Fodinicola acaciae: one gene and its partner. The protein of the gene in region 1 interacts with the protein of each later gene in a pairwise test. Links are inferred from orthologs where the notes say so. Each region holds a gene or a part of one and is shown on either strand. Other genes may lie near its edges.

Region 1 (4,388 bases):
GGCTATGGCATGTGCCGCCGACGCCGGTGGACGCGGTACGTGGCGACCACCTGACTCCCCCGCACGTCGCAAACTACCCGCTACAGCGCGAAACTGTCGTACCCCTCGTGTTATCTGGCCCCCACCCACATCGGGTGGGGGGTGGGTTGAGAGGTTCCAAACTGACAGAAATTGATCTTGGTCGCGTCGTCATTGAGCGCTAAATGCCACCTTTGTCCGGTTGGCTGATGCACGCAAGGCCACCTTGCGTGCACTGGACGCACGCAAGGGGGCCATGCGTGCATGGCGACTTGTGACTGGTGTGACTAAAGATGGCCAAGTGGCTGGCGAGTCGCGTGCGGCGAAGTCCAAGATCAATTTCGAACTCATCCAAGTTTCCACGCGAACCCACCCCCCACCCGATCTGGGTGGGGGCCAAATTTGGCAGGGGGGTACGACAGTTTCGCGCTGTAGCGGGTAACTAGCGTTGGACTCGGCGGGGTGCGCCGGCGACGCGCCAGGTGTCGCGGCCGTCGGCTTTGGCGGTGACCAGGGCGCCCTCGGCGGCTTCCAGCAGGTCTTCGGGTGCGGTGCCGTGTTGCGGATAGAGGGCCACGCCGACCGACACGGTCACGCGTACGGACAGCTCCGTCGGCCGGCGCGTCGGGTCGGAGGCCGGCAGGGTGATCGGGGTCGAGCGCAGCGACATGCAGATGCGCCGCGCCGCGGTCTGCGCGCCGGCGCTGTCGGCCTCGGGCAGCAGCAGGACGAAGGCCTCGCCGCCCTGCCGGAAAGCCATGTCGACCTCGCGTACGGCCGCGCGCAGGCGATGCGCGAGCTCGGCCAGTACGGCGTCGCCGACGGTGTGGCCATACTGCTCGTTCACCGCCGCGAACCGGTCGACGTCGACGGCCAGCACGGCCAGCGAGCGCTCGAACCGCGACGCGCGCTCGATCTCGCGCTTCAGCGACACCCGCAGATAACGGTAGTTCCACAGGTCCGTCAGCGGGTCGGCCAACGCCAGCCGCTCCGCCTCCGAGTGCAGCAGCACGTTCTCCACCGCGACCGCCGCCTGGCCGGCGAACGTACGCAGCGTCACCAGGTCGCCGTCGTCGAAGTCGTCGGCGCCGAGGCGGTCATAGAGCGCCAGTACGCCGAGCAACCGGCCGCCACCCGCGCGACTGCCGCCGGCGCCGCGGCCGCTGCCGGAGAACGGTACGGCGATGTAGGTCTGGCAGCGCGGCTCCACCGGCGCGAGGTCGGTCGCCGGGTTACGTACCCGTCCGTGCCGTGGCTCGCCGCTCTCGGCGACCCCGCCGAGCACGCCTTCGCCGATCGCCAGCCGCAGGTCGCGCGGGTTGACACCGCGGCCGGACAGGTTCTGGCCGGACTGGCCGACCAGCGTCCCCGGCCAGCTGCCGTCGCTGCGGTCGACCAGCAGCACCACGCCCGCCTGCGCGCCAGTGGCCGCCATCGCGGTCTCCAGGATCACCTCGAGAATCCGGTCGAGGTCGTGCGTCGACGACAGCGTGTCGCCGAGCAGCGCCAGGTTGCCACGCAGCTGGTCACGGCTGACGGTCAGCGCGGTCACGTACGACTGCATCTCGCGGGTCATCCGGTTGAACGTGCTGGCCAGCTGGCCGACCTCGTCGCGGCCACGGACCGGTACGCGCGCGTCCAGGTCACCGGCCGCCACCCGCTCGGCCGCGCCGGCGACCTCGATGATCGGCGCCGTGGTCGTACGCGCCAGCCGCCAGGCGACCAGCACGGCGATCACGATCACCAGCAGCACGATCAGGATCAGCAGGCCGTACAGGCCCTCCTGCGGCTGCCTCGGCGTGCTCAGCGCCAGCAGCAGCGGCTGTCCGCGCTGCGGCTTCACCGCACGCACCATCAGGCCACCGTCGGCCTGCGTGGCCGGCAACGCCGGCATGGCCAGCAGGTCGCCGACCGCCGCGGCGACCGCCATGCCGTCGCCGGGCAGCGTGGACAGGCCCGGCGCGCCCTTGTCGGCGAGCGCCGTCACGTCGACCGACGCCGTACGGGACAGCTGCGTGAGCAGTGCCTCGTTGAGGATGAAGGCCGCCTCGACGGTGCCGGCCACCGCGCCGGTGGACGTACGCAGCTGCACCGATGCCGCGATGCCCGGCTGGGTCGTCCGCGAGGGCCGCGCCGGCGGGTCGACCGCGCAGTTGGCCGGGAACGACAGGGCCGTGCCGCCGCTGGCCACCTGGCCGCCGTTGGCGTCCCGTACGACCACGGCGTCGGCGAGCGCCTGCCGCAGGACGGTGTTGATGGCCGCCGGCCGCTCGGACTCACCGGCCGTCGCCACGATCGTCGCGGCGGCCAGCGCACTGCGGCAGAGCTGCGAAACCGTGGTGGACACGGTGCTGCCGGCCAGCTGCAACCGGTCGGCGGTGCGCTGGTCGGTGACCCGTCCGACGCTGATGCCGACGAACACCGCACCGAGCACGAGCGGTCCGAGCACGATCGCCAGGAAAGCGGCGGTGAGCCGGGCGCGCATCGTCACCACATGCCTCCTTAGCAACCGGACCAGCACCACCTGCGATGATCGGAGCGTACGCGGGTGGGAGGGCAGACTACGCACATGACCCACTTCGCCAGGAAGCACACGCTGCGCCAGGAGCTCTCGGCCAGCCGGCGAGGCAGGCCGGCCGCGGCGCGCGAGGCCGACTCGGCGCGGATCGTCGCGACGTTGTGCACCGAACTCGCCGACATCGGCACCACGGTGGCCGCGTACGTGCCGGTCGGCGCCGAGCCTGGTGGCGACCTGCCCGGCACGTTGCTCGAGCGCGGATTCGCGGTGCTGCTTCCGGTGTTGTTGGCCGACGGCGACCTCGACTGGGCCACCTGCCGGTCGACCACCGACCTGGCGCCGGCCGGTCGTGGCCTTCGCGAGCCGCTCGGGCCACGGCTGGGCACCGACGCCATCCGTACGGCCGACGCGGTCGTCGTGCCGGCGGTCGCCGTCGGCCTGGACGGCTCGCGGCTCGGTCGCGGCGGCGGCTCGTACGACCGCGCGCTCACCCGCGTGTCGGCCGACACGCCGGTCGTCGCGCTGGTGTACGACGACGAGCTGGTGGACAGCCTGCCGACCGAGGCGCACGACGTGCAGGTCAACGCGGTGGTCACGCCGTCACGCGGCTGGCTGGACCTCCCGGCCGCCTTCGGCCTGACCGGATCAGGTTGAATGCCACACCGTGATCCGCTGGACGAACGCCGTCCTTTGACGCACCATTAGCACTCGGAGAGTTCGAGTGCCAGTTCCGGAGGAACCCCGTGCCGACATACCAGTACGCCTGCACCGAGTGCGGTCACCGTTTCGAGGCGGTGCAGGCATTCACCGACGACGCGCTGACGACCTGCCCCAACTGCTCGGGCAAGTTGCGCAAGGTGTTCTCCGCGGTCGGCGTGGTGTTCAAGGGCTCCGGCTTCTATCGCACCGACTCGCGCTCGTCCAGCACCGCCTCGACGCCGGCCAGCAGCTCGAATGGCTCCAAGGACAGCGGCAGCACGTCCACCTCGTCGACGAGCACGTCGTCCGACACCAAGTCCAGCACCAGCAAGCCGGCCGCCACCAGCGCCTCCGCGAGCTGACCGCTCCTTAGCACGGAACGCCACCACAAACGGGTTGTCCACAGCGGGATCGGCTGTCCACAGATTCCGGTCGCCGCGGCCAAACCGGCCGATACGCGGCATACGGTGACCGGCATGCGACTGTTCACCCGCGACGACGAGCGGCTCGACACGGCACCCTGGCGGTTTCGCCTGCCGCGGCCCAGCCGGGCGCTGCGACCGCTCGCGGCGGCCGCGCTGGTCTGCCTGGCCGCGCTCGTCCTGCTCTCCGCCAACGACACCGCCGGCCAGCCGACCGCTGCCGCTCCGAAGCCGAAAGACAGCCGCGCGGCCGTCCCGAGCGGCCTTGTCGGCGTGACAGTGGAGGTCTCGTCCGCGGCCGCGGCCACGCTGCGGCCAGGCGACCACATCGACCTGCTGGCGACCGCGGCCGACACGACCACCGTCGCCGAGTCGGCGTTGGTGCTGGCCACCGGCGCCAGTCAGGTTTTCGTTGCGGTGCCGCGAGAAGCCGCCACCCGGATTGCCGCAATCCCGGCAGATGCCCGAATAACCGTCACCGTACGCTCCCCTTAGCAATCGCCTAAGGGAGGAAAGCGAAGATGCTGAGGGGTTTCAAGGAGTTCATCCTGCGCGGCAACGTCGTCGAGCTGGCCGTCGCGGTCGTGATCGGTTCCGCCTTCAACGCGGTGGTGACCTCGGTGGTCGACAACCTGATCAAGCCGCTGATCCAGCTGGTGCCCAGCGTCGGGCCGCAGGGTGGCCTGGTGCTGCGGCACAACCCCGGCGGTGCGGACGTGGTGCTCGGCTAT
Region 2 (4,798 bases), on another replicon or contig:
CAGGAGTGCGTACGCGACGTTGGCGAAGCGGTTTCCCTGCAGTATTTCCACTCGGCACCGTGGGTCGCCTGGACAAACGCGGAGGTGCGGGGATGAGCTGGCGGATCCGGGTCGTCCATTCCACCGGCTACCGTTACGAGGCGCCGGTGACCCAGTCGTACAACGAGGCACGGTTGACGCCGCGCAGCGACCGCCGGCAGAACGTGGTGGTCGCGCGCGTGGAGACCGCGCCGGCGACGCGGTCGTACCGCTACACCGACTACTGGGGGACGGTCGTCACCGCCTTCGACCTGCACGCGCCGCACAAGGAGCTGAAGGTCGTGTCGTCCTCGGTCGTGGAGACCGGCGACGACTCCGAGCCGATCGACAAGGCCGCGTGGTCGGAGCTGCGCGAGCCCGCGGTGCTGGACCGCTACACCGAGGTGCTGGAGCCGACCGCGTACACGCCACGTGACCGCGAGCTGGCCGCCGTCGCACGCGACCTGCGCCGCGGCGTACGGCCGGCGGAGGCGGTGCTGGCGGCGTCGAAATGGGTCCACGAGCAGCTCGCCTATCACCGCGGCGCGACCGGCGTACACAGCACCGCGACCGACGCGTGGCGAGCGCGCGAAGGCGTCTGCCAGGACTTCGCGCACCTGACGCTGGTGTTGCTGCGGCTGATGGGGATCCCGTCGCGCTATGTGTCCGGCTATCTGCACACCAAGCGCGACGCGGCGCTGCGTGAGGTCGTACGCGGCGAGAGCCACGCGTGGATCGAGGCGTGGACCGGCGACTGGTGGGGCTATGACCCGACCAACGACATCCCGGTGGGGCCGCGGCACATCTGGGTGGCGCTCGGCCGCGACTACGCCGACGTGGCGCCGCTGAAAGGCATCTACTCCGGCGGCGCCGCGTCGGCCCTGGACGTCTCCGTCGAGGTCACCCGCCTCGCGTGAGGCCTGTCCCAGCCGTCGCCGAACGCCGCGATTTCCGCGGCACTCACCGAACGCCGCCATCCCCGCGGCCCTCACCGAACGCCGCCATCCCCGCGGCAGCCGGCCAGAACCGACCTTCCCGCGCCGCTGAACGTCGAACGTCGCCCATTTGCCGACACCTACCCAGCGCCGCAATTTCGCCGGCGCTCACTGAGCGCCGCCTTTCGCGCGGCACTCGCCCAACGACGCCATTTCTGCGGCAGCCGACCAGAGCCGGCATATTGGCAGCACTGAGCGTCGAACGGCGTACATTTGGCGGCACTCACTGAGCGCCGCAATTTCGCCGGCACTCACTGAGCGCCGCCTTTCGCGCGGCACTCGCCGAACGACGCCCTTTCCACGACATTGAACGATCAATGCCGGACAATTCACGGCACTCGCCGAGCGACGCCTTTTCCACGACATTGAGCGGTCAACGCCACACAATTCCCGGCGCTCGCCGAGCGACGCAGCTTTCCCGGCACTCGCCGAGCGACGCCATCCGGCCAGCGGTCGCCGAGCGACGCAACTTTCCCGGCACTCGCCGAGCGACGCAGCTTTCCCGGCACTCGCCGAGCGACGCCATCCGGCCAGCGGTCGCCGAGCGACGCAACTTTCCCGGCGCTCGCCGAGTGCCGCCATGCGCTCGGTGCTCGCCGAGTGCCGCCATGTGCTCGGCGCTCGCCGGGCGACGAGCCGGGCGCGAGCACGCGGATTTCTAGACGTCGTGGAGGCCGTAGCTGCCGGTGGCGCTGCTGCCGGCTCCGGACCCACTGCCTGAGCCGCCGTCGGCCGGCGCGAAGGAACCGGTGTCGCCGCCAGAGGCCTGGCCGCCGCTGCTACCAGAACCCTGGCTCGATCCGCTGCCGCCGCCGGCCGAGGAGCCCGAACCCTGGCCGGAGTCGTGGCCGTCCGCCTGACCGCCGGAGTCGTGACCAGCACCCTGGCCACCAGCGTCGTGACCTGCGCCTTGGCCGCCGGAGTGACCGGAGTCCTGGCCACCCGAGGCCTGACCACCAGCGCCCTGGCCGGCACCTTGGCCGGTGTGCGGCTCGGAGCCGGTGGCGGACGGCTGGCCGCCGGTCGTACCGCCGGACTGGTGGTCGGCACCACCGGTCGGCGCGCTGCCGCCGTGTTCGCCGCCGCCACCACCACCACCACCATGCTCGCCACCGCTGCCGGTGGTCGGCTGCGTCTCGCCGCTGGCCGGCGCCGAGCTGCTGTGGCCACTCCCGCCGTCGCTGCCGGGGTGAGTGCCAAAGTTGCCGTCCTGCTTGACGTCCAGATAGCCGTCGCCGTTGGTGTCGGTCCAGTGCTCGTCGTATGTGCCGTCGTGGTTGACGTCGTAATACGCCTGGTCGACGGTGCCGTCGTGGTCGTAGTCGTACGCGATGAAGTCGGTCTTGCCGTCGCCGTTCTCGTCGGCGGTGATCGTCACGCTGCCGTCGGAGTTCTCGTGGTAGTCGACATGGTCCCAGTCGCCGTCGCCGTCGACGTCGACATTGGTCGAGTAATCGTCACTCATTGATCGAAAAGCCTCTCGGTTTCGGACGTGTTCTCATTGCCGGCATACGCGACGGCCCGGCCAGATGACCGGCCGGGCCGTTGCGTGCACTGCTCTACCGGATCAGACGTTGTGCAGCGGAACGTCGCCTTCCGGCGTGTACTTCGTGTCGAAGTGGCCGTTGTGGTTGCTGTCGTAGTCGACGGTGTCGACCTTGCCGTCCTCGTTGGTGTCGTGCTGCGCGTAGTCGAACCGGCCGTCGTAGTTGGTGTCCTGCTGGTACGTGTCGTATTTGCCGTCGTAGTTCGTGTCGCTGGTGACGTGGTCGATGCGGCCGTCCTCGTTGGAGTCGGTCCCCTTGTAGTCGGTGTGACCGTCCTGGTTGCCGTCGCCGTTCACCCGGTCGAGGTAACCGTCACCGTTGGTGTCTTTCCAGTACTGGTCGTACGTGCCGTCATAGTTCGTGTCGTACTTGGCGTCGTCCACGATGCCGTCGTGGTTGTAGTCATGCGCGACGAAGTCGACCTTGCCGTCGTGGTTGAAGTCGTCGGTGATGGTGACACTGCCGTCGGAGTTCGTCGTGTAGTCGACGTCGTCGTAGTGTCCGTCGCCGTCGACGTCAACGTTGGCGTGGTAGTCGTCGCTCATGTCGAGGTCCTCTCCTGCAGCGACAGTCAGTGTCGCTGAGCTGCTGCCTTCACTGGAATGAACGGTACGTGCGGTGCGCCACCCTGGATATCCCCAAAATGCGCCATCACCGTTACGTCAGGCCAGCTCGGGGAAGAAGAGCTTGAGCTCACGGGACGCCGACTCCGGCGAATCGGACGCGTGCACCAGGTTTTCCCGGTTGGACAGCGACAGGTCGCCGCGGATCGTGCCGGCGGCGGCCTTGCGGCCGTCGGTGCTGCCGATCAGGCCACGTACGACCTCGATCGCCGTGTCGCCGGACAGCACCAGCGCCACCAGCGGACCCGAGGTGATGAACTCGCGCAGCGGCGGATAGAAGGCCTTCTCGACGTGTTCGGCGTAGTGCTGGTCGGCGGTCTCGCCGTCCAGATTGCGCAGCTCCAGCGCCTCGATGGTCAGGCCCTTGCGCTCGAACCGGCCGAGGATCTCGCCGACCAGGCCGCGGCGCACCGCGTCCGGCTTGAGCAGCACGAGCGTACGCTCCGACACCTGCTTGTCTCCTGTCTGCCAACGTTGACCTGCACGAACTTTAGCGGCCGGCGACACGCGGAGAGTACGCGCATGCATTTGCCCTGGTTTGCGAACTGCGTACGCTGTGCGGCATGAAGAGGAGAACGGTGAAACTGCCGGACGACCTCGACGCCAGGGCTCGCGAGGAGGCCGTCCGGCGCGGCATGAGCCTGTCCCGCTGGCTCCGCGAGGCGGTCGCCAGCCAGGTCCGCACGCTCGACCTGCGGACACACCAGACAGACAGCGGGAGTCCTAGCGTGGACGCCGGCCGACCACGGTGAAGCACACGACACCCGAGCAGAGCCAGCCGTCCCGCTCACCCTGTGCCAGCTCGGCCCAGAAGTCGTCCACCTCGCCGGCGGTCGCGACGCCGTCCGCGACCATGGCACGCAGCGGACCGGCGAACACGATCCGCATGAAGCTGACGCTGTTCTGGATCACCTGAGCGACGCAGCGTACGTCCTCCAGACCCGCCTCGACCAGATAGCGCTGCTGCCGACGACCCAGCCAGCCGTGCGCCAACGCGTCCGAGGTCCGCTGCGCGAGCGCGGTCGCGAGCTTGACGTTCGTGCTGTTGAGAAACATCGTGCCGGCGTCGATGTCGGACAGCACGACGAGCCCGCCAGGTCGGGTGACCCGCACCATCTCGCCTACGGCCGTGACCGGGTCGGCGACGTGGATGAGCATTCGTTCGCTGCGGCAGCGGTCGAAGGTCGCGTCGTCGAACTCCAGACGGTGAGCGTCGCCCTCGACGAACTCGACCGGCCGGTCGGCCCGGCCGCGGGCCTCCGCGACCATCTCGGCGCTCCGGTCGAGACCGACGACCCGTCCGGCCGGGCCAACCCGCTTCGCGACTTCGATCGTGTCCGCGCCGATCCCCGAGCCGACGTCCAGCACCGCGAGGCCGTCACGCAGATCGAGCAGGCGGAGAATGGTTTCCTTGACCACGCTCTCGTCCGGGATCTCCGTACGCGCATCGAGGAAGTCGATGTAGTACTGCGGCCGGCCCACGATCGTGCTGAAGCCACCCGGATCTTCGGCGTTCATGGCCGCAGCCTATTTCCGGTTCTCCTGCCGCGAGTGCCGTATTTCCCGTTATCTCGGCGTTTCTGCCCGTACAGGCAGGTCAGTGCGTGAAACGGGC

What was found. The genes of interacting proteins can lie anywhere in the genome.
Region 2: the proteins of GNX95_RS33425 (region 1) and ndk interact in binary tests that used the Escherichia coli proteins (3 or more experiments, as listed by UniProt). The link is inferred for Fodinicola acaciae from one-to-one orthologs.

Annotation. Positions count from the first base shown.
Region 1 is NZ_WOTN01000003.1:1,533,607-1,537,994, forward strand. Bases 1,674-4,388 are described here. They hold GNX95_RS33425 (5-formyltetrahydrofolate cyclo-ligase), read left to right. Parts: upstream 1,674-2,587; coding sequence 2,588-3,190; downstream 3,191-4,388. Other genes in these bases: GNX95_RS33420 (diguanylate cyclase), read right to left, coding at 1,674-2,503; GNX95_RS33430 (FmdB family zinc ribbon protein), read left to right, coding at 3,280-3,597; GNX95_RS33435 (hypothetical protein), read left to right, coding at 3,712-4,152; mscL (large conductance mechanosensitive channel protein MscL), read left to right, coding at 4,179-4,388. In the rest of the region: more of GNX95_RS33420, read right to left, coding at 461-1,673. UniProt on the Escherichia coli protein: Involved in the removal of 5-formyltetrahydrofolate.
Region 2 is NZ_WOTN01000002.1:2,254,981-2,259,778, reverse strand. What follows is about bases 1,929-4,631. They hold ndk (nucleoside-diphosphate kinase), read right to left. Parts: upstream 3,634-4,631; coding sequence 3,223-3,633; downstream 1,929-3,222. Other genes in these bases: GNX95_RS25925 (methyltransferase domain-containing protein), read right to left, coding at 3,907-4,631; GNX95_RS25930 (ribbon-helix-helix domain-containing protein), read left to right, coding at 3,747-3,935; GNX95_RS25940 (hypothetical protein), read right to left, coding at 2,581-3,105; GNX95_RS25945 (hypothetical protein), read right to left, coding at 1,929-2,478. In the rest of the region: GNX95_RS25960 (alpha-E domain-containing protein), read left to right, coding at 1-96; GNX95_RS25955 (transglutaminase family protein), read left to right, coding at 93-935; GNX95_RS25950 (hypothetical protein), read left to right, coding at 1,331-1,675; more of GNX95_RS25945, read right to left, coding at 1,672-1,928; more of GNX95_RS25925, read right to left, coding at 4,632-4,701; GNX95_RS25920 (DUF4233 domain-containing protein), read right to left, coding at 4,781-4,798. UniProt on the Escherichia coli protein: Major role in the synthesis of nucleoside triphosphates other than ATP. The ATP gamma phosphate is transferred to the NDP beta phosphate via a ping-pong mechanism, using a phosphorylated active-site intermediate.